DNA from 2 places in the Desulfuromonas sp. TF genome. Region 1 is predicted to be linked to the other one. Evidence: riboswitches for the same ligand, from Rfam matches in the RefSeq annotation. Region 1 holds a riboswitch; the other holds the start of a gene.
The links. Region 1 has a riboswitch for molybdenum cofactor ahead of DTF_RS0110630 (ABC transporter permease). Riboswitches for the same ligand answer to the same signal wherever they lie in the genome.
Positions count from the first base shown of each region.

Region 2: another riboswitch for molybdenum cofactor. It lies ahead of DTF_RS0115165 (aldehyde ferredoxin oxidoreductase family protein); the one in region 1 lies ahead of DTF_RS0110630 (ABC transporter permease).

Region 1 is NZ_KI421420.1:4,084-19,726, reverse strand. It holds gene DTF_RS0110690 (PocR ligand-binding domain-containing protein) at 1-1,983, shown strand, start outside; gene DTF_RS0110685 (TrkH family potassium uptake protein) at 2,111-3,481, shown strand; gene DTF_RS0110680 (TrkA family potassium uptake protein) at 3,486-4,142, shown strand; gene DTF_RS0110675 (hypothetical protein) at 4,304-4,717, opposite strand; gene mobB (molybdopterin-guanine dinucleotide biosynthesis protein B) at 4,830-5,333, opposite strand; gene DTF_RS0110665 (NUDIX hydrolase) at 5,333-5,797, opposite strand; gene DTF_RS0110660 (sigma-54 dependent transcriptional regulator) at 5,915-7,447, opposite strand; gene DTF_RS0110655 (ATP-binding protein) at 7,624-9,282, opposite strand; gene DTF_RS0110650 (iron-containing alcohol dehydrogenase) at 9,375-10,523, opposite strand; gene DTF_RS0110645 (molybdopterin-binding protein) at 10,665-10,877, shown strand; gene glp (gephyrin-like molybdotransferase Glp) at 11,031-12,248, opposite strand; gene DTF_RS0110635 (energy-coupling factor ABC transporter ATP-binding protein) at 12,245-12,943, opposite strand; gene DTF_RS0110630 (ABC transporter permease) at 12,949-13,635, opposite strand; molybdenum cofactor riboswitch at 13,875-13,990, opposite strand; gene DTF_RS0110625 (iron-containing alcohol dehydrogenase) at 14,460-15,623, shown strand.
Region 2 is NZ_KI421422.1:29,095-44,737, reverse strand. It holds gene DTF_RS0115185 (FAD-dependent oxidoreductase) at 1-1,103, shown strand, start outside; gene DTF_RS0115180 (ferredoxin family protein) at 1,100-1,384, shown strand; gene DTF_RS0115175 (electron transfer flavoprotein subunit beta) at 1,555-2,451, shown strand; gene mftF (mycofactocin biosynthesis glycosyltransferase MftF) at 2,448-3,875, shown strand; molybdenum cofactor riboswitch at 4,149-4,266, shown strand; gene DTF_RS0115165 (aldehyde ferredoxin oxidoreductase family protein) at 4,286-6,022, shown strand; gene DTF_RS0115160 (hypothetical protein) at 6,134-6,361, shown strand; gene DTF_RS23830 (hypothetical protein) at 6,373-7,008, shown strand; gene DTF_RS0115150 (MoaD/ThiS family protein) at 7,012-7,236, shown strand; gene DTF_RS0115145 (HesA/MoeB/ThiF family protein) at 7,241-8,053, shown strand; gene DTF_RS0115140 (radical SAM protein) at 8,091-9,206, shown strand; gene DTF_RS0115135 (lyase) at 9,984-10,985, shown strand; gene DTF_RS26660 (cache domain-containing protein) at 11,337-11,957, shown strand; gene DTF_RS25670 (histidine kinase dimerization/phospho-acceptor domain-containing protein) at 12,029-13,279, shown strand; gene DTF_RS27815 (ATP-binding protein) at 13,298-13,507, shown strand; gene DTF_RS25665 (PAS domain-containing hybrid sensor histidine kinase/response regulator) at 13,583-15,619, shown strand.

The DNA of each region.
Region 1 (15,643 bases):
TCCCGGACCTCGGGACTGCCGATGTCCATCGTCGATGTGGAAGGCAATGTGCTGGTCACTTGCGGATGGCAAAAAGTCTGCACCTACTTTCATCGTCGTTTTCCAGTCCCCCTGCAGCGTTGCATCGACAGTGATACCGATTTTTCCCACTTCATCCGGGATGGCCGTCCCCCCGCCGCCGGCGAGTACTTTGAATCCTTTTGCCGCAACGGCCTGGTGCATATCGGATTTCCGATCATGGTCGAGGGAGAGCATCTGGCGACGCTCTTTCTTTCGCAGTTCTTTTACGAGGCTCCGGACCTGGAGCGATTTCGCCGTCAGGCACTGGAACTCGGCATGGACGAGGAGCCCTATCTGGAGGCGGTGGGGACGGTCCCCGTCATCAGCAGGGAACGGGTCGAGGATGTTATCGGGTTCTTCTCCGGTTTTGCCAAGCTGCTGGCGAGACTGGGAAGCGGACGTCTGCGGGAAATTGAATCCCGCAATCTTCTGGAGGCCTCGGAGAGGAAGTTTCGCTCCATCTTCGAAAGCGCCCTCGACTCCATCGTGCTCGTGGCCCCGGACGGCCGCCTGCTCGAAGCAAACCCGCAGACCTACTGCAACCTCGGATACAGCCTGGAGGAACTGCTGCGCCTGACCAAACACGATATTCACGCCCCGGAGGAGCACCAACGGATCACCGACTACATCGACAAGGTTATGCGTGAGGGCAGCGCCAGGATGGAGACTGTTCAGGTGCGCAAGGACGGTTCCCTCCTGCCGGTGGAGATCAGCGGTCGCCGGGTAGATTTCATGGGCGAGCCGGCGGTCCTTTGCCTAACCAGGGACATCACCGAGCGCAGGAAGGCGGAGGAGGCTCAGAAGCGGGCCTTTGAAAATGCGGAGGAGGCCCGGGAGAAGATCGATGCCATTCTCGAGTCGGTGGGAGACGGCCTGGTGGTCAGTGACCTCTCAGGCCGAGTCGTCCTGATGAACCAAGCCGCTGAGCGCCTGCTGGGAATCCCCTTCTCCGCCATCCCCTCAGGGCATGTCGATGCCCTGCTGCCGGAAGAGAGGGTCAGACAGCAGATTGCCGCTACCCGCACCCGCGGAGAGGAACAGGGGCCCGTCGAGTGGGAGGTGGGGACGCGGAAGGGGACCGGCGTTCAGACCCTGAAGGTTAGGTCGATGCCGGTTCGCACGGCGGAGGGGCGGCTGAGCGGGACGATCACCCTGCTGCAGGACATTACCCGTGAGCGCGAGCTCGATCAGTTGAAAGACGAGTTCATCTCCACCGCCGCCCACGAGCTGCGCACGCCGCTGACGACGGTCATGGGGTATGTCGAACTCCTTCAGCACAAGGACGAATATGCCTTCAGTCCCGAGGAACAGAGAGAATTCCTCGAACTCATTTATCAGAAGTCCGAGATTCTCGCCAAGATCATGGACGACCTCCTCGACCTCAGTCGACTTCGTGCGGGACATCTGATCGTCCTCAAGAAGTCTCCGGAGGATCTCGTGGGCCTCATCGACGAGGCGGTTGCATCCTACCGCGAAATAACAAAAAAGCACGACTTCGTCCTCGATCTGCCGGACTCGCCTCTTCGGTTTTCGCTGGATGCAGGAAAGATCGGGCAGGTCCTGGAAAACCTTCTCAGCAACGCAGTGAAATTTTCACCGGCGGGCGGACGCATCACGGTCAGTGCACGGCGCACCGATGGTGAGATCCAGGTGACCGTGGGGGATCAGGGGATCGGCATGGGCCCGGAGCAGATAGAGCGGATTTTCGAAAAGTTCTACAGGGTCGACGCGTCGATGACCGCCGTCAGTGGCTTTGGGCTGGGAATGCACATCGTCAGGAGCATCGTGGAGGCCCACAGCGGGCATATCTGGGTCGAGAGCGAACCTGGCAGCGGAACGCGCGTTCATTTCACGCTGCCCCTGATGGAAAAGGATGAACCGGCCCTTTTGCCGGATAGAAAGAGGATTCTTCCCCTAAAATGAATTGCTTTGGCCTGGAAAGACATTTTGTGTAGAATGGCCCCGTCCTGGCTGACAAAGCCTCAAATTGCCAGTGAATTCAAGGTCGGCCGAACACTGGCCGTATGGTAAGCAAGGACGGGACGGGTAAATGCTTGCAGCCCTGAAAAGCCGGTGGAAGAACCCCTCGCCCGGCGAATCGATCATGGTGTACTACGCCGCCGCCATTCTCCTGGGGGCGCTCCTTCTGTCCACACCCCTGGCCGCCCGGGGCGAGGCGCTCTCCTTTCTGGACGCCCTGTTCACGGCGACTTCGGCCCAATGCGTGACCGGCCTGATCGTGGTGGACACCGGGACCCGGCTGAGCCTGTTCGGACAGATGGTGGTCCTCGGTCTCATCCAGATCGGCGGTCTGGGCATCATGACGTTTTCCGTCTACTTCTTCCTCTATCTGCGGGCCGGGGTGAGCTTGCGGGGCCGATGGGTCCTTCAGGAGACCCTCATGCACAAGCCGGTCGGCTCCCTGCCGGAGCTGATCAAGGGAATCTTCCTCATGACCATCGTCATCGAGGGTGTCGGCGCCCTCTTTCTCTCCCTCGCCTTCATCCCTGATCTCGGTCTGGCGGAGGGCATTTACTCGGGAATATTCCATTCCGTTTCCGCTTTCTGCAACGCGGGGTTTTCCCTTTACCCTGACAGTCTGGTCGCCTATCGAGGCAATGCCCTGGTCAACGTGACCGTCATGGCCCTGATCATCCTGGGGGGGATCGGCTTTCTGGTTATCCAGGAAGTGCTGAGGGTGGGAATCCGGCGGCGGCGAACGGAGCGCACCCGGCTGTCCCTGCACAGCCGAGTGGTTCTGCTGACCTCGGTTTTTCTGATCCTCTACGGCACGGTCCTCATCGGATGGCTGGAGGCAGGCCACGCCTTCGCCGAAATGACTGTGGCGGAAGGATTCTGGACCGCGCTCTTCCAGTCGGTGACCGCCCGCACCGCGGGCTTCAACACCATCGACCTGAATGCCTTTCAAACTCCGACGCTCTTCCTCATCATGTTCCTCATGTTCATCGGCGCCTCCCCCGGCTCGGCCGGTGGCGGCGTCAAGACCACGACGTTTGCCCTGTTCCTGGGTGTTCTCTACAGCCGGCTCAGAGGGAATCCGAACACCAACCTCTTTCGGCGCTCCGTCCCCGACGAGATTGTAACAAGGGCTCTCACACTGGTCCTGCTGGCCGTCATTTTTATCGGAATCGCCCTCTTCGGACTGCTGATCGCCCAGAGCCAAGTGGAATTCGAGCTCTCGCGCGAATTTCTGAATTACGCTTTCGAGACGGTCTCCGGGTTCGCCACCGTCGGCCTCTCCTTGGGGGCTACGGGAAACCTGGCAGGCGCAGGCAAGGTCATCATCATCGTTCTGATGTTCGTCGGAAGGGTCGGTCTTCTTACGATGGCCTTTTCGATTGCCGGGCGCCGCAAACCTTATGCGGCCCGGTATGCGGAAGAAAACATAATGATCGGATAATCACATGAAAAAGCGCTACTGCGTCATCGGGCTGGGAAACTTCGGTTTCCATGTGGTGAAAAATCTCTACGAGAAGGGCATGGAGGTGATCGCCGTCGATACGGACAAGGAGAAGGTCCAGAAGGTCCAGGACTGCTCCTCCTACGCCATCCTGGGCGACGCGTCGAAGAAGGATTTCCTCCTCGCCCAGGGGATCGGGGAAATGGATGCGGTGGTCGTATCGACCGGCGAGCGATCCCATCTCTCCACCCTCATCACTCTCTACCTGAAAGAAATGAAGGTCCCGCGTATCCTGGTGAAGGCCATCAGCGAGGACCACGGCCGCATCCTGGAGAAGGTCGGAGCGACGGAGGTGATTTTCCCGGAAAAGGACATGGCCGCCAAAACCGCACGCGCCCTGGCCACCCCGAATATCCTGGATTTCATCCCTCTTGCGGAAGAATATTCGATCTCCGAGGTCGATCCTCCCGGTCATTTCATCGGAAGGAGCCTGATCGACCTCGATCTCAGGAAGAAATTCCAGGTCACTGTCATCGCGGTAAAGGACATGATATCCGACCGATTCATCGCCGTTCCCCGCCCCGACTATGTCATCAAGGACAGCGACATGCTTATCCTCATCGGGAAGATGGTGGATATCGAAAGAGCTTTGAAGAAATAAGGAGGGGGATGACCTGGTTTCTCAATGAATGTGGCCGCCGAACGGAAAAGGAGCGCTTGCCCCGGTGATGCGTCTCTCATCTTTCGCCAGCCTGAAATGAGAGTTGCGTCCGGTACCCCGTTCTCCGGAACCGGGGCAAAACGCTCAAAACAGCGTAAGCTTCAGTGGGTCGCTTCCTGAATGACCTCTCTCAGCTCGTTGCGGAATTTGTCCGATGGCGTCACCACAAGATTGCAGGTGCCAAGCTTTGCGGAAAATCTTTCATCCTGCTGATTAGCTTCGTAGATTTTCCGCAGACGTTCGGCCAACGCCTGCACCTTCTGTGGATCCACGCGGTTTTTGAGGTTGTTGACCTGCCCCTCTTCAATCCAGGCGATCCCGAATTTTTTCGGAGGCTTGCCGATGAATACGAAGGCACGCTCGTCACCGGGGATAACCTCAAGGGGTTGTTTGGCTTCCGCCGATAACGCCTCCAGCTGAGGCCGGAACTTTTCCAGACAGTTCAAGGTCGGGCTGTATGGGTCGAGTTCCGGGTACTCCTTCTTCTCTCCGAACATCCTGTCAAAAAATCCCATCTCTCCGTCCTTTCCGGCTGGCGAAAAAAGCGTCAGATAAATACCATATAAAAAATTATCTTCATCGCAAGCGGAGTCGCCATTATTGATGACCTTTTGGGAGTTTTCGATGTTACTTCAGAAATCTCTCTTCGACGAAATCGGCGATTGCGGACGTATCGTTGAGATCAAGCAGCGGCACATCTACTTCCAGTGACTGATCGCTGGCGACGGCGATGAGCGTAGGATCATGTTCTTCTCCACGGCAAATCAATGTGGCGCTGCGCTCCCGCCGATTGATCTCGATCTTGGGCAGGCCGCTTTTTTTAAAACCTTCGGTCAGAACAATGTCCACATCCGAGAAATAGGTTGCCAGCAGCTCATCAAGGGGTGGAGAGACCGGATGCTGCTTGATCAGGGCAAGCTTCTCCGGAGAAGCAATGAGCATCGTGTCCGCTCCGGCCGCCGTGAGCCGGTAGCTGTCCTTGCCCGGATGGTCGATGTTGAAGCGGTGAGCATCATGCTTGATGACTCCCACCCTGTAGTCACGGTCCTTCAGTTCCCGGATCACTTTCTCCAGAAGGGTGGTCTTGCCGGTTCCGGACTTTGCCACGAAAGATAAAGCCTTGATCTTCATCATCTCTTCTCCTTGATTCCAGTTGAAAATAAACAGTTGCGGTAATCGGTAAGAACTTTTTCATGGTCGAAACAGAGCGGTGAGGGGAGCTCGTCCAGGGAAAAGACCACCGCCCTGGCCGCATCGTCGCCTCCGCACAGCTCTCCGCGGCCTTCCGCGGTGAAGACGAAGGAGATGTTGTGCTGGCGTGGATCCCGGTCTGGATCGGAGTAGGCCCCGAACTGGCGGAGATCGTTCAGCTCCAGCCCGGTTTCCTCAGCCGCCTCACGGATGGCCGCCTGTTCCAGGCTTTCGCCGTAGTCGACGAAGCCGCCCGGAAGCGCCCACCCCTTCGGTTCGTTTTTCCGTTCGATCAGGACGATCTTCCCCTCATGGCGGATGATGATGTCCACGGTGGGGAAAGGGTTGCGGTAGGTCGTAACCGTCTTACCGCAATGGGGGCAGACCAGTTTGTTCTCAGGCACGGCATGGCTCCTTGCTTCAAAAAATTTGATCTCACCGCAGAGTTCGCGGAGGAAAACCCTGTTAAAGCCATCGGTTGTCTCTGCGGCCTCTGCGTTCTCTGCGGTAAAATTGTTTTTTCAGGAATCCCGCAGGTTGAATCTGTTTATTTTCCGGTGCAGGGTGTTGCGGGCGATCCCGAGTGCCTGGGCCGTCTCGGTGATGTTCCACCGATGCGTCTCCAGGGCCTTTCTGATGGTCTCCACTTCTTTTTCCCTGAGCGCCTCTTGGGCCGGCGGTCCGAAACCTTTTCTGCGCATTACCGAAACCAGACTGTTTTCGAGGCCGCGCAGGGAGTGGAGCATCTGGCTCAGTTCGCCGGCGCTCATCTCCTCGAGAACATCTTCCTTGCCGTAATGCTCCCAGAAGCTCTCGAATGAAGTCGATTCTGCGAGGGGGGGACGTTCCTGGGAGGCCGGGGACGCCGTTCCGGATTTCCCGGAAGAGGGCGTTTCAAGGGCCCTGCCCAGGTGCGCCGGCAGGATGGTGTCGCCTTGGCAGAGGACCGCCGCCCTTTTGAGGACGTTGGCCAGTTCGCGGATGTTCCCCGGCCAGTGATGCCCCTGCAGCTGGTGCAGAGCGCCCGGGGAGAGGCGAAATTCGGGGCTGAGCTGCCGTATGAAATGCTCCGCAAGCTGCGGGATGTCTTCAGCCCGGGAGTGCAGGGAGGGGATAGAAAGGCGTACCACGTTGAGGCGGTAGAAGAGGTCCTCTCGAAAGGTCTTATCCCGAATCGCCCCTTCCAGGTCGACGTTGGTGGCGGCGAGCACCCGCACGTCGGTCCTGATCGGTTTTTCTCCCCCCACCCGCATGAATTCCCCGGTTTCGAGGACCCGCAGAAGTTTGACCTGGATCTGCGGGCTGGCGTCGCCGATTTCGTCGAGGAAGAGCGTGCCTCGGTTGGCCAGTTCGAAGATGCCGCGCCGGGTCTGGCCGGCGCCCGTGAAGGCTCCTTTTTCATGGCCGAAAAGTTCGCTTTCGAGGAGGTTTTCCGGAAGGGCCCCGCAGTTGACGGGGATGAAGGCCTGCTCGGCCCGGTTGGAGGCGGCGTGAATGAAGCGGGCCAGGACCTCCTTGCCGGTCCCGGTTTTTCCCTGGATCAGAACGTTGATGTTCTTGGAGGCGATCTTGAAGGCCAGGGAAGTCAGGCGCCGCATCTCCGGCGAATTGCCGACCTGAAAGCCGACGGCCCGGGCGATATCCGACCATTCTTCTTCGACATGCGTCCCCAACTGGTGGCTCAGGGCATAGGAGGCCGCCTTTTCGACCAGCGCCTCGATTTCACCGATGTCGTCGAAAGGCTTCTCCAGATAGGCGTACGCGCCGAGCTGGATCGCCGTAACCGCCGTCTTGATCGTGCTGTAGCCGGTCATGATGAGGACTTCGCAGCCGGGCTGGCGGGCCTTGATTTTCTGCAGAAGAGTCAGCCCGTCGGTGTCCGGCAGCTTCAGATCGACCATGGCCACATTGAAGCCGGTCGACTCGATCGCGCGCACCGCTTCCCGTTCGTTTTCCGCAGTGACGACCTCATGCCCCTTCCGCGTCAGCAGTCGACGAAAAAAGGTACAGACATCCGCTTCGTCATCGATAATCAGTATCCGGATCGGGGTCAATTCAGTATCACCTTCGTTCTTGAAAACCTTGATGACAGAAGACGGAGGACGGGTGACGGCCAAAACAAAACCCTTGAGCATGGAAGGCGAAGATGGCAAATTCCCCTCTGTCCTCTGTCCTCTGTCCTCTGTCCTCTGTCCTCTGTCCTCTGTCCTCTGTCCTCTGTCCTCTGTCCTTATTGCCTCTCCAGTGGAATGACGAGGGAGAAGGTGCTCCCTTCGCCCGCCCGGCTCTCCACCTCGATGGTTCCGTTGTGGGACTCGGCGATTCCAAGGCTCACCGAAAGGCCCAGGCCGGTTCCCCTGGTCGCCTCTTTGCTGGTGTAGAAGGGCGTGAAAATCTTTTTCAGGTCCTCCTCTTCAATCCCCGTTCCGTTGTCCCGTACACTCAGCACCACGGACTTTCCCCCCCCCTCCCCGCGAAGGAAGGTGGAAACTTCGATGATTTTTTCCTCATGCTCGGTTTCCGTCAGAGCATCCCGGGCGTTGACCAGGAGGTTGGTCAGCACCTGCTGTATCTGGGGGCCGTTGGCGAGCATCTTCGGCAGGTCGGGGTTCAGGCGCTCGACAATGCGGATCTGGTTGCGATTGATCTGGTACTGAATAAGGCTCAGCACCCGCTCCACCTCGGCGTTGAGGTCGATCTCCGTCGCTGGAAGCTGATCCTGGCGGGAGAAGGTCAGCAGGTTCTGGATGATCCGCTTGCAGCGCAGGCCGCAGTTGATGATGTCGGAGAGGACCTCGGCTTTATCGTCGAGGGCCTCATCACGCAGTTCCCGGGCCAGCATCTGTCCGGTGCCGATGATGACGGTCATCGGACTGTTGAGCTCATGGGCAACCCCGGCGGCCATTTCGCCGAGGGCGGCCAGCTTGGCCGAATGGACCAGCTGTGCCTCCATCTTGGTCTTGCGGGTGACATCCTTGAGGATGATGGTCACCGCCGCCAGCTGCTTCTCCTCGTTGAGGACCGGATAATAGGAGAGATCGAGGAGCAGTCCGGACTCGGTCTGCCAGCGCTGGAAAACCGGCTTGCCGGTCCGCTGGACCTCCTTGATAGGGCATTCGGGGCAGGGATCGGTGCGGCCGTGGAGCCTGGCAAAGCACTTGTTGCCGAGCGCGCGGTTCCAGGAATCGCTCATCTCAGGCGGCAGTCGGCCGTTGTGGAGCAGGACGTTGTAGTCTGTGTCGACCAGAAAGATCGGATCGGTCACCGCCTTGAAGGTTTCCTCCCACTCCTTCTTCGCCCGCGAGACCTGCTTGTAGAGACGGGCGTTCTGAATGCTGATCGACAGTTGGTCGGCCAGATGCTGAATGAAGCTGAGATCCGTCTCGCTGTAGGCTGACTCGACGGCGCTGGCGACGATGAGGGCGCCGATCACCTCTTCCCGCTTGAACATCGGCGCCACCGCCAACGTCCGCAAAGGGTCGGGGTACCGAGGATCGATCCGGACATGACCGAGTTCCTCCGGCGTCAACCGGAAGATCTCCGCTTTTTTACTGCGGATGACGTTCAGCGAAGGAGATTGGGCCGGGAAGTCGTCAATCCGGCAGAAATCCTCCGGCATCATCGCCTTGAGCGTCAGATTTCCCTCCTTCACCGTGACCAGACCGAGAAAGTCGCAGGGGAGGGTCTGAGGCAGCTTGACGAAAGCCCGCCCGATGATGTCGGAGAACGACATGTCGATATTGATGTCCCGGGCCAGCTGATGGAGGATCTCCAGGCGTTTGTTCTGTGTGAGAACCTCCTGGTTGCGCTTTTTCAGCTCGACATAGTAGTTGAGCTTGGAGGAGTCGACACCGGTCAGCTGTTCGAGCAGTTTTTCCCTGTTTTTCATAAATCCAAGCTGTAAGCTGGAAGCTGTAAGCTGTAAGCCAGAAGCTTTTAATCTTAAAGCTTGCAGCTTACAGCTTATAGCTTGCGTTTGTTTTACATCGCTTTGCGGAAAATGGCTTCGATGTCCTCCAGCGTCGCGTTGCGCGGATTGGTCACCAGGCAGGCGTCCTTCATGGCGTTGCGGCTCAGCAGGGGGATGAATTTCTCTTCCAGTCCGATATCCCCCAGTCCCTTGGCGAGACCGATGTCGGCGATGAGCCGGCGGATCGCCTCGATGGAGCGTCCGGCGGCGTCGGCAAGATCCAGCCCGCGCACATCCTCTCCCAGGGCGACGGCGATCTCCCTGAACCGCTCGGGGCAGGCGGGCAGGTTGAACTCCATGACGTGGGGGAGAATAGAGGCGTTGGTCTCGCCGTGATGCCGGTCGATGAGCCCGTCGACCTGGTGGGTCATGGCGTGGGTGGCGCCGAGAATAGCATTGGAAAAAGCGATCCCGGCGGTCAGGCTGGCCATGGCCATGTTGGTGTTGGCCTCCATGTCCCCTCGGTCCGCCACCGCCTGGCGCAAATTCCGGGAAATGAGTTCGATCGCCTTCAGGGCATGGATGTCGGTCAGGGGGGTGGATGCCAGAGAGACGTAGGACTCAATGCCGTGGGTCAGGGCGTCCAGTCCCGTGGCCGCCGCCAGCACGGCGTCCTTGGTCTTGAGCAGCTCCGGGTCGACGATGGCGATGTCGGGCACCAGCGACTTGGAGATGATGGACATCTTCAGCTTGCGGGCGGTATCGACGATGATGGCGAATTGGCTCACCTCCGAGCCGGCCCCGGCGGTGCTGGGGGCGATCAGCATCGGCGGCAGCGGCCGTATGATCCGGTTGATCCCCTCGTAGTCCTGAAGAGTGCCGCCGTTGCTGGCCAGGATGGCGACCGCCTTGGCCACGTCCGTGGGGCTGCCGCCGCCCACGGCGACGATGGCGTCGCAGCCGGAAGCCGTATACCTCAAGGCCCCCTCGGTAACCTCGCAGTCCTTTGGATTCGTCGTGAGGGAGGAGAAGATTTCGGTTTCCAGGCCGGAGGCATGCAGGTAGTGCAGAGCCTGATCGACCCAGCCGGCATGGATCACATCCTCATCGCTGACCAAAAAGACCTTCGATGCACCTATGCGCGCTGCGCTTTCGCCGATCTGACTCAGGGAGCCCCGGCCGAAGATGATCTCGGGTGTGACGAATTTACTGATGTTCACGGCATCTCCTGTTGATCAAGATATCATACCTGCCGGTTGGGAGTCATTTCCGGCGCGTTCGAGAGCGCCCTCGTTGTAAAGTGCTTTCCCCTTGATATGGTTTGAGCAAGAGGGAAACACTTTTCGGAACGGAGGAGCGAAATGAAACTGAGCGCACGCAATTGCCTCAAGGGGACGATAAAGAAAATCGTGGCCGGCGCGGTCAACTCGGAGATATTCCTCGAATTGCCCGGAGGCGTCACCATCACCTCCATCGTCACCAAGGATGCGGTGGAGGCCCTGAATCTTAAGGAAGGTAAGGAAGCTTACGCCGTGATCAAGGCTTCCAACGTCATGCTGGCGGTCGATCACTAAAGGAGCTGATGAAAAACGCCCATCTGCTGCGTTGTCCTCATCATTCGTCAACGACGTACCTTGCAGGTACGCCTTATTCCGAAGGATTTCGTCCGCCTTGCACCTGGGCATTTTTGATCAGCCCTGAAACATGGGTGCACAGCCACTATTCGCCTATTTCTCCAGCATCGCCACTTCTTCGCGCAGGATCTGTAAATCCACTTCGGTGCCGGCAGGCAAAAAGGAGGCCTCCTGCGGCAGGACGGCCAGTCCGTTGGCATTGACCATCGTCCGCAGGATGCCGGTGTGCTGGTCGCCGGCCGTGGAGGCGATGTAGCGCCCTTCCTTTATCTCCACCCTCACCCGTATGAAATTGACCTTGCCGGGCTTCTTCCTGGCGTCCTCTTTCAGGGTCGCCTTCACGAAGGGGCGCACCACCCGGCGATGCCCCATCATTCTCAGCAGGGCCGGCCTGACGAACTCCTCGAAGGTGATCATGGTGGAGACCGGGTTGCCGGGGAGGGAGAAGACGGGGGTGCGGTCCTTGAGGGCGAAGGCGGTCGGCCCTCCCGGCTTGATGGCGACCTTCCAGAAGAGCTGCTTCACCCCAAGATCGGCCAGCACGTCGCGGACGAAGTCGCGGTCTCCGGCGGACACCCCGGCCGAGGTGATCAGGGCGTCGCAGGAGAGCCCCTCGGCCAGTTTCTTCCGGTGATCTTCGGGAGTGTCGAGGGCGATGCCGAGCATCACCGGCTCGCCCCCGCACTCCCGCACCGCGGCAGCAAGGGAGAAGGAATTCGAGTTGATGATCTTACCCTCCGCCGGCGCCTGCCCAAGCTCGATGAGCTCGTCCCCCGTGGAAAGAATGGCGACGCGCGCCCGGCGATGAACGGGGACCATCACCATTCCCATGGACGCGAGCATGCTGACCTCGGGGGGGCGAATCACGGTGGCGGCCGGGATGATCACGTCTCCCGGGGAGACGTCCTCGCCGCGGAAGCGGATATGCTGCCGGAGGGTCACGGGCGCCAGAATTCGCACCGTCTCCCCCGACTCCTCCGCCTCTTCGAAAGGAACCACGGCATCGCACTGCGGTGGAATGGGCGCCCCGGTCATGATCTTGACCGCACCGCCGGAGACCACGGCCGGCTCGGGACGGCCTCCGGCTGGGATGTAGCCGGTGATCACGAGGGGTTCTCCGCTTTCGCAGTCGGCGGCACGTACGGCGAACCCGTCCATGGCCGAGTTGTCGCTGAGGGGCATGTGCCAGGGGGCGATGACATCTTCGGCCAGGACCCGCCCGGAGGCATCGAGAAGCGGCACCCGTTCAACTCCGAGGGTAGGGACGTTTTCCAGGATCAGGGAACGGGCATCTTCGAAACGGATGGTCATGAGGAACTCTCCATTGTGCGGAACTTGGAAGGCGGAACGGCTGCCGCTACCAGGCGGCCCGCTTCGAGGTGGAGGACCTGTCCCTGTAGTCGGCGGGACTGGTCGATGTCATGGGTCGAGATGATGATGGAGACCCCGGTGCCGGGGAGGGCGGCCAGGCAGCTCTCGAAGAGGGGCAGAGATTCGCGGTCGAGACCGGCCGTCGGCTCGTCGAGGAGGAGGACCTTGGGTTTCAGGACCAGGGCGCGGGCCAGGGCCACCCGCCGCGTCTCTCCGCCTGAGAGGGTGTTTGCGCGGCGGGATTCGAAACCCTCCAGCCCGACTGCCTGCAGAGCCCTGGCGATGCGGTGACGCTGCATATCGCCGCGGATTTCCCGCAGCCGCAGGCCAAAGGCGAGGTTTTCATTGACGGTGGTGTCGAACAGGAAAGGGGACTGTTCGACCAGGGTGATCTGCTGTCTCAGCTTATGTCGCTGCACCGCTCCCTTTACGGCGGCGCCTGCGAACAGGATCTCTCCCCGATCGGGCGGCAGCAGCAGGGCAAGGAGCTGAAGCAAGGTGCTTTTGCCGGCCCCATTGGGACCTGCAAGGAGATGAACCCTTCCGGAGAACAGTTCAAGCCGCTCGATGGTCAGGGCGAAATCCCCGTCCCCGCGGCGATACTCCAGATTGTGTACGGCAAGAATCGATTCCATAGGAGCTATCGCTGCTGCAGCAGGTTCAGAAAAAGATTCACGACAAGCGCCACCGCCATAAGGACGATTCCCAGGGCCAGGCCGAAGGCGAATTCCCCTTTGCTCGTCTCCAGGGCGATGGCGGTGGTCATGGTCCGCGTGTAGCCGCGGATGTTCCCGCCGAGCATCATGGCCACCCCCACCTCGGCGATGACCCGTCCGAAACCGGCGACCACGGCGGCGATGATGCCGAAGCGGATCTCCAGCAGCAACTGCCAGACGGCACGGAAGCGACCCGCCCCGAGGGTCAGGGCCGTCGTCATGATGCGGGGGTCGGCGCCGGCGACCGCCGCCAGGGTGTAGTTGGCGACGATCGGAGCCGCCAGCACCGTCTGGCCGACGATCATCGCCGCCGGGGTGAAGAGCAGGCCCCACGCTCCCAGCGGCCCCTGGCGACTGAGAAGGCCATAGAGGACCAGCCCGATCACCACCGTCGGCAGCGCCATCAGGGTGTTGAGCCCCGTCACCGCCGCCCGTCGCCCGGCGAAGCGGCCGAGGCCGAGGCCGGTGCCGGCGGGAATCCCGATCAGCGCCGCCAGGACGATGGCGCAACCCGAGGTATACACGGAGGTCCAGACAGCATGCACCACCTCCCGGTCGGCGGCTAGGACCATCGCCAGGGCGGCGCGCAGCGATTCGCTCAGGAACTCCATTCAAGACAATCCATCTTGAAAAACAAAGAATAAAAAAGGATGCACTCGCAAAAACTCAGAAGATGGCTAAGCAAAAATTTCGTCCTACAAGGCTTGGTGGTTTTTCAGGGGCGAAGGCATACATCAGGTATGTCGAGGTCCTGAAAAAACGCCGTAACGCCGTAGGGCGAACTTTTTGCGACGCCATCAAAAAGGGCTCTCCCTGGTGGAAGAGCCCTGCCGATTTCGCCTGTACGCACATGCGAAGCCAGAGGTCTCCTTTCCACAATGGGAGGCCGTGCCGTTTCCAGCAGGGCCCGGACCGTCCGCCGTAGGTCTGACCCTTAGGCGGTACGGTTCGGAGTTTTATGTTTTCGCATCAATCAGTTTTGCAATTCTCATGCACAAACCATACGCCATTCTAAAAAATTGTTCTTCTTTTTACCACAAATAAATTCCGATCGAATCACGAAGTCTGTCCGGCAGGGTGTTCCCGTCTGCGGGAGAAAGTCCAGTGGGAAATGGAAATCCGCGGCGCAAACTCGTTTTTTTAGAGTATATGTCGGGTTCCTCACCAAAACCCGATCGGCACAACCAGCTCAAGGGGAACAATAAAGGACGTTTCGTTCCAAAATGGAACCATGAGATCCATGATTGAACAACTAGACATTCTCAGCCATCCCTTCGTTACCGGGTGAGATTTGTTATATATTCAACAGCTTATAGCTGGTTGAGAAAATGGCATTCTTGTTGCTGTATACCCAACCATCGTTTTATTTAATCTGCTTGCGGCGCAGGTCCGGGCAGAACAATGAATTCCCCAACAAAAAAAGGAGAACAGGACAATGGCATTAGCAGACCAGACTTTCGGATTTTTCATCCCTACCGTTTCGCTCATGGGTGTCGGCTCCTCCAAGGAGACCGGCGCGCAGGTGAAGGCACTCGGCGCCAAGAAGGCGCTGCTGGTTACCGACAAGGGAATCTCGGGAATCGGCATGGCCGACCAGATCAAGAAGCAGGTGGAGGAAGCCGGCGTTTCCGTCGTCATATTCGACGGCGCTGAGCCTAATCCCACCGACAAGAACGTGCATGACGGCCTGAAGGTCTATCAGGACGAGAAGTGCGACTCGATCATCTCCCTCGGCGGCGGCAGCTCTCACGACTGCGCCAAAGGGATCGGCATGGTCGCCACCAACGGCGGACACATCCGCGACTGCGAAGGGGTCAACAAAACCATCAAGCCGATGCCCCCCTTCGTCGCCATCAACACCACCGCCGGCACCGCCAGCGAGATGACCCGTTTCTGCATCATCACCAACACCGACACCAAGGTGAAGATGGCCATTGTCGACTGGCGCTGCACCCCCAACATCGCCATCAACGACCCGGTTCTCATGGTCGGCAAACCCGCCGCCCTGACCGCCGCCACCGGCATGGACGCCCTGACCCACGCCGTCGAGGCCTACGTCTCCACCATCGCCACCCCGATCACCGACGCCTGCGCCATCAAGGCTATCGAGCTGATCGCCGAGTGGCTGCGTCCGGTCGTGGCCAACGGCAAGAACCTCGAGGCCCGCGACAAGATGGCTTACGCCGAGTACCTCGCCGGAATGGCCTTCAACAACGCCAGCCTCGGCTACGTTCACGCCATGGCTCACCAGCTCGGCGGCTTCTACAACCTCCCCCACGGCGTCTGCAACGCCATCCTGCTTCCTTCGGTCTGCGAGTTCAACATGATCTCCAATCCCAAGCGCTTCGCCGACATCGCCGTGGCCATGGGCGAAAACATCGACGGACTCTCGGATGTTGATGCTGCCGCCAAAGGGATCGCCGCCATCCGCCAGCTCTCCTCCGACATCGGCATCCCGGCCGGCCTTAAAGAACTCAACGTGCAGGAAACCGACCTGCGCATCATGGCCGAAAACGCCATGAAGGACGCCTGCATGCTGACCAACCCCCGCACCGCCACCCTCGACTGCGTCGTCGGTGTCTACAAGGCGGCGATGTAATACGGATGACCTTTCGTAGG
Region 2 (15,643 bases), on a different contig from region 1:
CCCCCCTGGAGCGCCATATCGTCAAGAAATCCCTGACCTTCATGACCGGCGAGTCGAGCTTCAACGTCAATTTCGACACCGAAGCCTCGGATCGCCCCCCCTACAACGGCTACACCATCTACCGTCCCCGCTTCGACCGCTGGCTGGCGGAAGAGGCCGTGAAAGCCGGCGCGACCCTGCTGACCCGCTCCACCGTCGACGACGTGGTCATCGAAAAAGGGAAGGTGGTCGGGGTCACCATGCTGCGTGACGGCGCCGAGCTGAGAGCCCCGGTGGTGATCGCCGCCGACGGGGTCCTCTCCTTCACCGCCAAGAAGGCGGGCCTGCGCCGTCCCAAGTTCGATCCGTCCCATCAGGCGGTCGGGGTGAAGGCGATGGTCGACCTGCCCAAGGAGGTGATCGACGACCGCTTCGGACTGGTGCGCGACCAGGGGGCCTCCAACGAGATCGTGGGCTGCACGGAGGGGGTGCGCGGCGGCGGCTATCTGTACACCAACTACGACTCCCTGTCGATCGGCCTGGTGCTGCATCTGAGCAGCCTCAGCCAGAGCGGCAAGACCCCCTACGATCTCCTCAACGCATTCATGAAGCAGCCGCAGATGGCCAAGATGCTCCGGGGCGGCCGGCTGCTCGAATATTCGGCCCATCTGGTCCCCGAAGGAGGCTACGAGATGATGCCGGAAATCGTCGGCGACGGCATCCTGGTGGCCGGAGATGCCGCGGCCATGTGCATCGTCACCGGCCTGAACCTTGAGGGAATCAACCTGGCGACCCAGTCGGGGGTGCTGGCCGGCAAAGCCGCCGTCGAGGCGCACGCCAAAAAAGACTTCTCCAGGGCCGGGCTGGCCGTTTACCGGCGGATGCTCGAAGAGAGCTACGTTCTGAAGGACCTCAAGCTCTACCGCCGCACCCCCGGGATGCTGCACAACGACCGCATCTATTCCCAGTATCCAGAGATGGTCTGCGGCCTCATGGACGAGATTTACCGCATCGACGGCGCTCCCAAGGACACCATGACCAAGGTGCTGCTGCGGGCCGCCAGGGAAAAAGTCGGCCTGAAGAACCTGCTGGCCGATGTCTATTCCGGATGGAGAGCACTATGAACATCAATCCCGATGAAATTTTCGACACCACCAGCTTTAACGTCGACCGCGAACCGCACATCGTCCTCGACACCGAGATTTGCAAGAAGTGCGACCAGAGAGCCTGTGTCAACGCCTGTCCGGCGCGCTGTTACACCTGGTCGGAAGAGGACGGGAAGATGACCTTTGTCCATGACGGCTGTCTCGAATGCGGCACCTGCTACGTGGTCTGCGCCAGGGATGCCTTTACCCGCTGGCGCTACCCCCGGGGCGGATTCGGGGTCTCATACCGGATGACGTAGGAGGCTGATGAAAAACGCCCATCTGCGGCGTTTCCCTCATCCTTCGTCAACGACGTACCTTCCAGGTACGCCTTATTCCTCAGGATTTCAGGCGCCTTGCATCTGGACATTTTTGATCAGCCTGAAAAACCCGAGTTTTTACAAGTCCCGCAATCGAAAGAGGAATTTCCATGGCTGATAACACTCTCGATATTCTGGTTCTTCTGCGCGAAACCTGCGATCCCCGGCCGCCGGCGAGGCTGACGGCCGACGGGTACGGGATTCGCGACCGGGGGCTGCGGCGCCTCGCCAACCCGGCGGATCTCTGCGCCCTGGAGCAGGCCCTCGTCCTGGCCGAATCGGCCGGCGGAAGGGTGACGGCCGTTGCCGTCGGTCCCGAGAGGCTTGCCGACCATCTGCGTCTGGCACTCGCCATGGGCGCGGAACGCGCCGTGCGGGTGTGGAATCCCTCCTTCGAAGGAGGCGACGACGTTGCCACCGCGCGGGTGGTGCAGCGCATTATCCGGATTCTGCGCCCCGCTCTCATCTTTGCAGGAGAGGCTCTCCTCGATCGCGGCGACGATCCGGCGCCCGCGCTGGCGGCGGCCAATCTCGACCTTCCCTATGTCAAAGGGGCCGTCGCTCTGGAAAGGGAAGGGAACGAGGTGGAGGTCCTGCGCAAGAGCGATCGCGGCGCCCGGCAGCGGGTGCGGGCGGAGATGCCCTGCGCGGTTTTCTTCGAAAACGGGTGCTGCGATCCGCGTTATCCGGGACAGGACGCCCTGATGAGGTCGATCGGAGCATCGATTGAATCCTGGGGCATCGCCGAACTCGGTCTTTCACCACGGGAGCTGGGAGCCGCCGGGTCCGTTCTGGGGAAGGAAAAATGCCTCTTCCCCCGGCCCAATCCCCGGCGGGTGGTCACCCCCGATGCCGAACTGCCCGCCTTCGAGCGGATCCTGGCCCTTCTCTCCGGAGGCATCAAGCCAAGGGAAGGCAAGGTCCATTCGGTATCCGCCGAGAAGGCGGCCGATAAGCTGCTCGACATCTTCAAGGCCGAAGGGCTGATCGGCGGGAGCGGCGGATGATTTACCGGATCAGGGAAGGCGTCAGCATCAGGGAAAATGAGCAGGGCGGGTTCCTGCTGAGCTCCAGGCCGCTGCGCACGGTACGGTTGAACCCGTCGCTGCTGGCCCTGGTACGGCGCATGGCGTCGGAAGGGGCTTCCCCCGCCTCGGAAGCCGAAGCGAAGGCTCTCGAAGCCTTGGCCAAAAAAGGGTTCGTCGAAAAGGACCTGCCTGCCGAAAGAGAGGCGGCAACCTACCCTTCGGTGAGCGTCGTCATCCCGGTGAAGGACCGCGCCGGGGAATTGAGGAATTGCCTGCAGTCCCTGGTCCGGTTGAAGTATCCGGAGGACAGGCTCGAGGTCATCGTCGTCGACGACGGCAGCAGCGACGGGACTCCGGGCGTGGCCCGGGAGTTCGGCGCCCTCCTGGTCACCTCGGGGGGAGTGGGAAGGGGGCCTGCGGCGGCGCGCAACACCGGCGCAGGATTTGCCTCCGGGGAAATCCTGGCCTTTATCGATTCCGACTGCACGGCCTCACCCGAGTGGCTGACAGAGCTGATCGGCGCCTTCGAGGACGAGCAGGTCAGCGCCGTGGGCGGCTGGGTGGACGGTCTGCACAGCGCCTCTCCTCTCGACCGCTACGAGGCGGTCATGTCGAGCCTGAACCTCGGCGGCAGGGAGCGCTCAGGCGATGCCGGGGAGGATACCTTTTATCTGCCGAGCTGCAACCTGCTGGTGCGGCGCAGTGCCTTTGCCTCCCTCGGCGGCTTCCGGCAGGAACTCAGGGTCGGGGAGGACGTCGACCTGACCTGGCGGATGCGCGATGCCGGAGGCCGGATCGTCTATCTTCCGCGGGGGCGGGTCTGGCATGAGCACCGCAGCCGGCTGAAGGCTTTCATGAAGCGGCGCTTCGAGTACGGGACTTCGGAAGGGATGCTGCAGAATCTGCACCCGCTTCGCCAGAAGAAGATGGTCTTTCCTCCCGTTCTCGCCCTCATCGTGGGTCTGCTGGCATCGGGTATCGTACTGTTGAACGGCCTTCCCCTCGCCGCGGCCGTGGCCCTGCTGCTGAGCGATGCGGCCCTGGCGCATCGACGGATCGCCCGCCAGGGCATCCCCCTGTCCTATGGGGAGGTTCTTCTGGCCAGGGGCCGGGCGGCGGCGAGCCTGGCCTATTACGCGGGATATCATCTCCTGCGATATTACCTGCTCCCTCTTTCGCTTATGATTGCCCTGTTCCCCTCCCTGGGGATTCCGGCGGCGGCTGTCTTCCTCTGGGTCGGCGGCGTCGACTACCACGTGCGCAGGCCCAAGCTCCTGGTTCCCTTCTTCTTTTTCTACTATCTTCTGGAGCAACTGGCCTACGGCGGCGGGGTACTCTGGGGCTGCATCCGACAAGGAAGCTTCGCCAGCTACCGCATGCGCATCTCTCCGGCCGTTGTCTGATGGATAGGGAAAAAATCACCACAGGGGTAAATATCCCCACCCTGCCGAATGACGGGAGCTCCCCTTTTCGCGGGAAGTGTTTCGAAATTCCCCATCGATATAAGTGAACAGTGTTTGTGATTAACCTGTTGAATCTTTGATATACTGATGCAACACCCTGATAGTGCGAGATATAAATTTGTAAACCGATGTTCTGTTATGTGGCATCCACATTGCATCAAAAAAGCTCATCCGGTTGCACTACTGTACGGCCGCTTCGACCGGTGCCTGAACGATATTCGTTATCTCCGAGCCTGGTTGCCTAAAGGTGAATTCCCAAGGCGAAAGGCCTAAGGGTAGGGCCGGAAACGGCTTTGCCTCCCTGGTGGAAAGGAGAAGTCGTAAACAGTGGCAAGAAAGGAAATTTGGAAATGGACAAGATAGTCAGAATCGACATGGGGGCCAAGGGCGGTCCGAAGATTACCACGGAGCCGGTCGGCGAATATGCCGGTCTGGGCGGCCGTGCCACGACCTCATTGATCATCAACAAGGAAGTCCATCCCCTGTGCCATCCCCTCGGCGCCGAAAATAAGCTGGTGATCGCTCCCGGGATGCTCAGCGGCAGCACCGGAGCCATGACGGGCCGCCTTTCGGTCGGCTGCAAGAGCCCGCTGACCGGCACCATCAAGGAATCCAATGCCGGAGGCCAGGCTGCCCAGGTGCTGGCCCGGATCGGCTATGCCGCCATCATTCTGGAAGGCAAGCCGGAAGGGGACGACCTCTACAAGATCATCGTCAACAAGGACGGGGTGAAGGTCGAAGTCGACAACAGCCTGAAGCTGCTCGACAACTACCCGACGGTTGCCAAACTGCGCGAGCAGTACGGCGACAAAGTCGCCTACATGTCCATCGGCTCGGCCGGCGAGCGGCTGCTGTTGGGCTCTTCCATCGCCTGCACCGACCCGGAACTGCGTCCCACCCGGCACTGCGGCCGCGGCGGCGTCGGCGCGGTCATGGGCTCGAAAAAGGTCAAGGCGATCATCCTCGACGATGCCGGCATGAAGCATCGCGCCCCGAAGGACCCTGAGAAGTACCGAGACGCCAACCGCAAGTTCGTCGAGGGTCTGCGCAAGCATCCGGTCACCGGCGAGGGGCTGCCCGCGTACGGCACCAACGTGCTGACCAACGTCCTTAACGAGGCCGGCGGCTATCCGACTTACAACTTCAAAACCGGGGTCTTCCCCACCGGTGCCAAGCTCAGCGGCGAAGCCCTGGCCGAGCTGGAGATCAAGCGCGGCGGGACCGCCACCCACGGCTGCCACCGCGGCTGCGTCATCCAGTGTTCGGGTATCTACAACGACAAGGACGGCCATTACCTCACCAAGCAGCCGGAATACGAGACGGTCTGGGCCCACGGCGGCAACTGCGGCATCGACGACCTCGACACCGTCGCCAAGCTCGACTTCATGGACGACAACATCGGTCTCGACACCATCGAAATGGGCGCCACCATCGGCGTCGCCATGGATGCCGGGCTGATCGAGTTCGGCGACAAGGAAGGCGCCATCCGGCTGATGGAAGAGGTCGGCAAGGGGACGCCTCTGGGACGCATCCTTGGCTGCGGCGCGGGGATCACCGGCAAGGTGTTCGGCGTCGAGAAGGTGCCGGTGGTCAAGAACCAGGCCATTCCGGCCTACGATCCGCGTCCCATCCAGGGGATCGGCGTGACCTACGCCACCACCACCATGGGCGCCGACCACACGGCCGGCTACGCCATCGCCACCAACATCCTCAAGGTCGGCGGCGACGTCGATCCGCTGAAGACCGAGGGGCAGGTGGAGCTTTCCCGCAACCTGCAGATCGCCACGGCGGCCATCGACTCCACCGGCATGTGCCTGTTCATCGCCTTCGCGATCATGGACCAGCCCGAGACCTTCCAGGCGCTGCTCGACATGCTCAACGCCTTCTACGGCACCGAGCTTACGGCCGACGGCGTGGTGGATCTCGGCAAGAAGGTCCTCTCCGCCGAACGCGACTTCAACAAGCGCGCCGGTTTTTCCAAGGAGGACGACCGGCTGCCGCGCTTCTTCTATACCGACCCGATCGCGCCCCACAACCAGGTATTCTCCATGAAGGACGAGGAGCTGGACGAAGTGTTCAACTGGTAAAGCAGACCCGCGCGGGGGCGGGTTTGAATCCGCCCCCGCGATCTTCCATTGGAATCATGAGAATGTTATAGTTGTCGAACACATGTTATCGTTCCCCCTCCAGGAGGACTCTTGCTGCTGGAACAGCTGGTGGAAAAAGCCGGACAGACTCCGGAATATGACTGGAAAGCCTATTATCGATGGCTGTTCGGCGAGCTCGCCGGACGGGAGGTTGACGGGTATGCCTCCTGGCTCTGCCCCCAATGCTGCACCGTCAATATCGTCCAACTGCCGGCGCGCTACGGAACCTGCCGCGGGTGCAACCTGAGCCACCTGGCCGGTGATCCCATCGAAGGATAATTCCTGAGCTCATGGTTAAAGAGAACCGCAGCACAAGTATCAACCTCGTATTCGCGCCCCGGCGTCCGGGAGATCCGGATCCAATTCGGTGGTTTTTCCCTCTGTTGCAGCAGGGATTCACCATCCGGGCGCGGGTCGGGTTCAGCATCCGGGAACTCCTCTGCGAACAGTTCGGAATCCGGCCCGACTACCTGAGCGGCCGGATCACCACCATATTTCTCAATTCCAGGGCCATCGACGATCCCGCATCGAGCCGGATCGCCGCCGGGGCCACCCTGGCGCTTTCGGCCGCCATGCCCGGACTGGTCGGGGCGACCATGCGGTGCGGCGGCTACTACTCCGCCATGCGCAGCGACATCACCCACCATGACTTCGCCGGTGACGGCGCGCAGGGAAACGGCGAGATCAGAGTCAAGCTGTTCAACCTGCTGATGGCCGAACTCGGACCCGGTTTCCTGGCCAGGGGGATACGGCTTCCCGCCCCGGATCTCGCGGAGTTCCTGGCCGCCCAGCCGCAGGGGTTCTGGGAAGGGTGCCGTTCAATCCTGCTGGAGGGGCGCACCGCCGACCCGGGGCTTCTCGAGGAATCACTCCGGAGCGCCCCGGCCGATGAATCCGTCGCTCTGCGCGTCCTATTCGAGGAGTAAATCATGGAGATTACCGTCAAGCTCTTTGCCACTTTCCGCACCGGCCGATTCACCCTCGAAAACCGGGAATACCCCGAAGGGACGACGGTGCGGCAGATCGTGCGGGAGCTGGAGATCCCGGAGTCGGAACTCGGCATTCTCCTGGTCAATAGCCGGCATGTCGATCTGGAACGGATTATGGCCGACGGCGAAACCCTGGCCATTTTCCCCCTGCTGGGAGGAGGGTGAAGCGATGGTGAGAGAATTTCTGGCCGAGCACGCGGACGGCGACCTGTTGCCCTGGCTCCGGCAGGCGGAGGCGATGGCGCGCTTCGACCTGTCCTGCCCCGCCGTCGAAGAGGCGGCCCTTGAGGCCGGATACCTCCCGGCCCGCTATCAGCGCAACCGGCACATGATTTCCCTCCCCCAGCAGCTGAAACTCTTTCGAAGCAAGGCGGCGGTGGTCGGGTGCGGTGGCTTGGGGGGATATATCCTCGAAGAGCTGGCCCGGCTAGGGGTGGGGCGCATCACGGCGATCGATCCCGACGTCTTTGAGGAGCACAATCTCAACAGGCAGCTTCTCTCTTCGGTCGAGAACCTGGGCCAGGCGAAGGTCGATGCGGCCGAGGCGCGAATCCGCCAGATCAACCCGGCGGTTCGGCTGTTGCCCGTCCGGGAGGCGTTCAGCCGCGAGAACGGCGCGAATCTCTTCGACGGCATGGACGTGGTCATCGATGCCGTGGACAGCATTCCGGTGCGCCTGGAGCTGGCCGAGGTCTGCGACCGCCTGAAGATTCCCCTGGTTCACGGGGCCATCGCCGGATGGTACGGACACATCACCACCGTCTATCCCGGCGAGGACAGCGTCGCGAAGATCTACCGTCACTTCAAGGGAGGGAAGGGGATCGAGCAGAAGCTCGGCAATCCCTCCTTCACACCGGCGGTGGTCGCCAGCCTGGAGGCTGCCGAAGCCTGCAAGGTGCTCCTCGGCGAAGGAACGCTCCTGCGCAACCGCAAGCTTTCCATCAACCTCCACGATATGGAGATCGAGGAAGTCACCTTTTGATCTTTTCCTGACCTGCTCCAGACTCGAGGCCGCACCGATGCCGATTCGACCCGAAGCAGAGAGGTCGGCCGTCGAGACACTCCGAAGGGCCGGCCTCAAGCTCCCGAAGACCCTTTTCCTGGCGATCTCCGGGGACTGCAACCTGCACTGCGCCCACTGCCTGGTTGAGAGTCCCCGTCCCGGGCATGTGCCTGTCGCCGAGGTCCGCAGAGTGGTCGAAGAGTTTCTGGCCCTGGGAGGTGAGGAGATCTGTCTGACCGGCGGCGAGCCCCTCACCCGACCCGACTGGTTCGATCTCGTCTCCGACCTCTGCCGCCAGCCGTCGCTCCGCTCCCTTCGTCTGCAGACCAACGCCACCCTTCTGACCCACCGCGATGCCGACGCCCTGCGTTCCCTGCGTTTCGAGGGGCTCTCCTTCCAGATCAGTCTGGAAGGGGGAACGCCGGCAACCCATGACGAAATCCGCGGAGAAGGCGCCTTCGCGGCGGCCCTGGCCGGACTGGACTGCCTGGTCGAAAGCGGCTTCGGCCGCAAGATCACGATCAACTTCACCGAGATGCGCCACAACATGGCGGAGATTCCCGGCCTGCTCTATCTGGCGGACTGGTTCGGGGTGAAGGAGGTCGTCGGTTCGACCCTGGTTTCCCACGGCCGGGCCTCCGGTTCCCCCTTCCAGCCGCCGCTCCCCTCCCAGTACACCGATCTGCTCGACCGTTACCGGCACGATGCGGAATTCCGGAAGCTGTACGACAAGCTGGGCAGGTTCTCCGCCATCGAATGGTGGCTCGGCCGCGATCAGGGGACATCGGGCTGCTGTTCCTTCGTCGAAACCCTCTATCTCACCGCCGACGGCCGGCTCTTTCCCTGCGCCCTGCTGCACTCGGAAGCCTTCGCCGCCCCTGGAGCATTCGAGCGGCCCCTGTCCGAGACGATCGCCAAAGCCGTTCCTCTCTGGAGCGGGCTGCTCGAAGCCTGCCGCCACCGGGCCGAAACGATCGAGACCTGCCGGGGGTGCCCGGCGAAAGGGCACTGCGGCGGAGGATGTCCGGCCCGGGCCCTCCTCGTCCATGGGGATCTGAGTTCTCCGGAGGATCGGTGCGAGCTTAGGAAGGCCGTGTTTGGCTGGAGGCCGCATGGGGAAGAGGCGGAGTGAGCCGGGGATTGAATCGGCCCGATGAAATTCTAAGTCACTTTGGCGTTGTCCTTAAAGAATACCTCTGTGCTGAATCATAAGGATATCTGAGACAAAATAAGGCCCGCCTGAAACCAGGTCGGGCGTTTTCGTATGTCTCAGGAAACTTGAGAGTTTGCTTGAGGGTTATTGAAGAATGAGGGCGACCGAGCTGCAGTCGTCACTACTGCCCGGTCGCCCCTTTTGTCCTGCCAAGAAACCAGACCCTCCCCGGCCCTTGGTGTGGTGAATTTACCATGCAATATGACCAGCCAACAAGCAATAATGGGTTCGTCCTCTAGAAAAGCATTGGGGGAGAGGTAGCGCCCAGAGAGGCAGCGCCCATTTTGACTTCAACTGCAAACTATTGTAAAATAACATAAATATTTACAGGAAGCTGGACGCAGCTTCCTTTTTGCCCTGGGGACGTACCCTCCTGATCTCCAGGGTTTTTTTTTATCTGGCCGTTGACAAAATGCCCCCCATTGACCCGGTATGGGACGGCCTTCTTGCTTTAAACAAGGCCGTCCTTAGAAAAGGACAAGAGTCATAATTTGCTAACGAGTTGCTTCATGCGTTCCTTTAACCATTCCCTGTCGCGGGCCGATTCAGCCGGCCGGCCCTTCGAGCCCCCGAACGGCCCGGGCCCCGGGCGGCAAATTGCACCCGATTGTCCGCCTTGTTAAAATTGGAGGAAGGAAACTTGCGCGGATCTGGGCAGCAATAGTGCTTCCACCGGGTAAATGAAAGGAGCAATCCATGTACCGTGTCCTGGTTGTCCTGGCGCTATGGGTGGAATCTGCACTGTTCCCTTTTCCTGCACTGACCGCTATGGCTGCCGGTCCGACCGTAGAGATCACCGAGTGGATGGTGCCATGGGAAAATACCCGCCCGCGAGATCCCTGGTATGGCCCGCAAGACAAGGTCTGGTTTGTGGGGCAGGCAGGGGATTATGTCGCCACGTTCGACCCGAAATCCGGGGAGTTCAAACGGTACGATCTTGAAGACGGGGCGGGCCCGCATACGGTCGTTGTGGACGAAGCCGGAGCCTGGTACGCCGGCAACCGGGTCCGGCACATCGGGCTGATCGATCCGAAGACTGGCAATCGGAAAATCTTCGAACTTCCCGGCGATGGGTATCGAGATCCGCATACCATGGCCTTCACCAGGGAAGGCAATATCTGGTTCACCGTGCAGCACGGAAACCAGGTGGGGTTTCTGAAGCGTGATACGCGGAAGATCACACTCTACGACCTGGAAAGTTCCAGTTCACGGCCTTACGGCCTGGCCGTCGACTCCCGGGACCTGCCCTGGTTCACGCTGTTCGGCACGAACGCTCTGGGAACCCTCGATCCGTCAACTGGGAGAGTGAAGGAAATCCGTCTGCCTCGCAGCGAGTCCCGCCCGCGCCGCCTGGCTATAACCCCTGACGGCATGGTCTGGTACGTTGACTTTGCCCAGGGCTATCTCGGCCGTTACAACCCTGGAACTGGAGCCGTCGAAGAATGGCCGACGCCTGGCGGTCGGGCATCGGGACCGTATGCCATGGGCGCCGATGCCCTAGGCAGGCTCTGGTTTGTCGAGACGGGATTGAAGCCGAACCGCTTTGTCGGGTTCGACCCGAAAACCGAAACGTTCACCACGGCCGTGCCAATTGAAAGCGGCGGCGGGGTGGTGCGAAACATGATGTTCCATAAGCCCACGAACAGTTTCTGGTTCGGGACCGATGCCAACACCATCGGCAGGGCGAGAGTGAGATAAATCAGGGCTCGTGAAAATGAATCCTTTTAGCCCCAATGTTGCATCGTGGGCTAGGCGGGACAATTTATCAGATTGTCGACCCGTTGACCGATGATGGCGAAAGGTCTACATCTGAGGTAGTTTTATTTTGATGGATTTGTTGGAGGGCTGAAGTGATTCAAGGGTCTTGCGAGCATCGACGAATATGCGCAGGATAACAGACCGCATGTCCGGCATTTTAGCCGACCTGCGGTTTTTTGTTTTTTAGGGGTTTAGGCAGCGCCCCGGACCACCCAAGCATCCGGCAAACTGAGGCTACCATGACCTCTGCGGTCTGCAGCTCCATGCGGTAATCGAATCAGCGGAGGCCTCATGCCCGACTCCGACCCGACCAAGAGGAAGCGCCGTGAGCAGGAACTACATGTGAACAGAGAAAGACCAGTCGATATCCGCCTGCTCCTGCTCGCGATCTTTGTCCTTGTGGCGAGGGGGATCGCGGCGACGGGGGCGCATTTCTACCTGCAGCGGGAGCAGAGCCTGGCAGAGAGGGCTCTGGACCAGCTCTCCGGCATCGCCGAACTGAAGGTGCGGGAGATCGCGACATGGCGAAGCCAGCACCTCAACAACGCCCGCACTCTCTCGCGCAATCCCTTCACGGCGCGGGCGCTGAGAGACTATCTCGCCGGACCGGAGGACACCCGGCTGGGCAGACAGATCGAGGCGTGGATGGACGGCTTCCGGGAAGACTACGGGTACCAGAACGTCCTTCTTCTCGACCGTACGGGAGCAGTGCGGGCGTCGGTGCCCGATTCCGGCCCTCTCGATCCCCACGTTCTCGAACAGGTCCTCGGGGCGCCGCCGAGAAGCGGTCCCCTCTTCTTCGACTTCCATCGCGCCGGCAGAGACGGCGAGGTTATGCTGAGCCTCTACACAGCCGTGGCCGACCCGGACCGCCCCGGCAGCGAGCCGCTCGGCTTTTTGTCCTCAAGATAGATCCGGAGGAGTTCCTCTATCCCTTCATCCAGCTCTGGCCGACTCCCAGTGAAACGGCGGAAACCCTGCTCGTGCAGAAGGAAGGGGACGAAGTCCTCTTTCTGAACGAGCCGCGGCACCGCAAGGGGACGGCGTTCACGCTGCGCCGCCCACTCGCCGAAACCATGCTGCCGGCCACCCATGCCGCCAAGGGGCTCTCCGGGACCATGGAGGGGCTGGACTACCGGGGAGAGCCGGTCTTCTCCGCCTACCGTCCCGTCCCGGGGTCAACGTGGGCGCTGGTGGCCAAGGTCGACCGGCGGGAGGCACTGGGCGATCTTCTTCAGGATTCCGTCCTCCTCGGGGCGCTCGTCGCCTCGCTGCTCGTGACGTCCGGAGCCATCCTTCTGTACATTGAGAAACGGCAGGCCTCCCGTATCTACCGTGAGCGACAGGCAGCGCTGGAGGAAAAGCAACGGCTGCTGGTGCAACTCGACGCCGTGCTGAACAATATCGTCGAGGGGGTCGTGATATCCGACCTCAATGGGAACGTGATGACCATGAACCAGGCGGCGCTGGACATGCACGGTTTCGAAAGACTCGATCAGGTTCGGCGGCACCTGCACCGATTCCAGGAGGATTTCGAACTGTCCGAACTCGATGGACGGGTGGTGTCGATCGAGCAGTGGCCGCTGGCCCGGGTACTCCGAAGTGCAAAGTTTACCGACTGCGAGATGCGCCTCCGGCACAGAAAGACGGGGAAAACATGGATCGCCAGCTTCAACGGCACGCCTGTGAGGGACAGGTCGGGTGAGGCGATTCTCGCCGTCGTCACGCTGCGCGACATCACCGACCGCAGGCGGGCGGAAGAGGAGATCAAGAGGCTGAACGCCGATCTGGAGAGCGCCAACCGGGAACTGGAGGCGTTCAACTACACCATCGCCCACGATCTGCGCAAGCCTTTGACCGTCGTCAGCGGCTACAGCCAGGTGCTCAGGGAGCTGTGCAGCGGAAAGCTCGACGAGCAGTGCATGGGCTACCTCCAGGAGATCTACGACGGCACACTGCGCATGAACCGGCTCATCAACGCCCTGCTCAATTTCTCCAGCCTAGCACGCGCCGAGCTGCATCGGGGGACAGTCGATCTTTCCGCCGTGGCCCAGGCGACGGCTGCGGAGCTGCAACTCGCCGATCCGGGTCGCCGGGTGGAGTTCAGGATCGCCGAGGGGATATTCGTAGACGGGGATGCGAATCTGCTAGGAGTGGTCCTGGACAATCCTCGGCAACGCCTGGAAGTACACCGCCATGCGAGAGGAGGCGGTCATCGAGTTCGGGATGACTGATAGGGACGGCGAGCCGGCCTGTTTCGTCCGCGACAACGGGGCGGGCTTCGCCATGGAAGAGGCGGAGAAGCTCTTCGTTCCCTTCGTGCGCCTCCCCGGCACCCGGGATTCACGGGCTTCGGCATCGGCCTGGCCACGGTGGAGCGGATCATCCATCGCCACGGCGGCAGGGTGTGGGCCGAGGGAGAGCCGGACAAAGGGGCGACATTCTGCTTCACACTGGGCTAAAATGAATAAAGACTTCCGATGCTGCCGATACCTCGGAAGCCCATTGTCAACTTACGAATGACCAATAGGAAACCCATGCCCGCATCTGATATTGAGCAGGAAAAAATACGTCTGGAGCAGGAATTGAGAGTCCAGCGACAGGTCGCCTTTGCTGCCGGACTTTTCCAGGAAGATCTCACGGTGCGCACACTTCTGGAGTCGCTCGCCGAGGGGGTCGTCGTCATCGACAGCTCAGGGACCATTTTGCAGGTCAACAAATCTGCCGAGAAAATGTTCGGCCATTCGAGAGAAGAGTTGATTGGCAAGCCTCATTCCCTGCTTATCCCTGAACGTTTCCGCCAGGTCCATAAGGGGCATCAGGCGCATTACTTCGAAGAGCCCAAGGTCAGGCGGATGGGGGAACTCCTTGACCTAACCGGCCTCCGCAAGGACGGCAGCGAGTTTCCCGTGGAAATCAGCCTGACCTATCTCGACACCGTTAACGGAGTCATCGTTCTGGCCCTCGTCAACGACATTACCCTTCGTGTGGAGTACGAATCGCGCCTTGCCGAAGGCATCATCGACCGCAAGTTTGCGGAAGAACAACGGCGTGAGAGTGAAGAAAAATTTCGTGCAGTCTTTGAGCAAGCAGCAATCGGCATGGGCCGGGTCAGTTTTGCCGACGCACGATGGATCGATGTCAACGATGCCTTTTGCCGCATGCTCGGATATCCCCCCGAAGAGATGCGCGCTACGCCTTGGCCACAGATCACACACCCGGAAGACGTGGACCTCGATCTCATCCCGTTTCGCCGGATGGCCGCCGGTGAACTGAACAGCTACACGGTGGAGAAACGTTTCATTCATAAGCAAGGGCACCATGTCTGGGCGCGCCTGACTCTGTCTCTCGTACGCGATGCCGAGGGCCGGCCCGACTACCAGATCGCTGTCATCGAAAATATCACCGAGCGCAAGAGATCGGAGGAGGAACTCAAGGAAGCCATATCCGCTGCCGAAAAGGCCAGCCGCTCCAAGAGCGAGTTTTTAGCAAACATGAGCCATGAGATTCGCACGCCGATGACGGTCTTCATGGCGGCCATCGAGCATCTTATGCAGATCGACCGAAGTCCCGAGCGCCGGCACCTCTTGGGGATGGCGGAGCAGTCAGCCAAGCGCCTGCGTTCCCTGATCGATGACATCCTCGATTTCTCTCGTATCGAGGCCCAGAAGGTGGATATCGAGGCAGAACCTTTTGATCTTCGGGCATGCGTGGACGAGGCGATCGGCATGTTTGCTCTGGCCGCCCGGGAGAAAAACATCAGCCTCAAATCGGAGGTATCCCCGGCAGTGCCCGATCTCGCAATCGGCGACCCAAATCGTCTTGGGCAGGTTTTGACTAACCTGATCGGCAATGCAGTCAAATTCACCCACGAGGGAAAAATCCGTGTCCGGGTGCAGCCCCGTGGGGAATTCCTTGAGTTTTCTGTGGCCGATACCGGTATCGGCATCCCCAGGGAGAAACGTCATCTGCTCTTCCAGAGTTTCACACAGGTGGACAGTTCCTTAACCCGGAAATTCGGGGGTACCGGTCTGGGCCTTGCGATCTCCAAGGGTTTGGTCCACCTGATGGGAGGAGATATTTCTGTCCGGAGCCGGGAAGGAAAAGGAAGCGTCTTCACCTTCACTATTCCCTTGAAAAGTGCCGAGAAACAACCTGAGACAACGATCGTCGCCCCCTCGAAGGAACCCGGGAAAGAAATATTCGACGCCCGCATTCTGCTGGCCGAAGATGACCCGCTGATCCGGGATGTGATCACCCTGATGCTGGCCCAGCGCGGCTGGCAAGCGGTAACTGCTGAAACCGGATGGGATGCCGTCGAGAAATGGGAGAGCGGGAATTTCGAGCTTGTCCTCATGGATTTGCAGATGCCGGAGATGAACGGTTTGGAGGCGACCCGGACTATCCGCGAAAGGGAGGCTGATCGTAACAAGCGCGCCTGCATTATCGGGCTGACCGCTCATGCCCGGCGCGAAATTATGGAGGACTGTCTGAAGGCGGGAATGGACAGGGTATTAACCAAGCCCGTCCAGATGAGCGATCTGTATTCGGCTATCGGCGATTGCCTTGAATAAATGGCCGAGGCGACCGCACCGTCT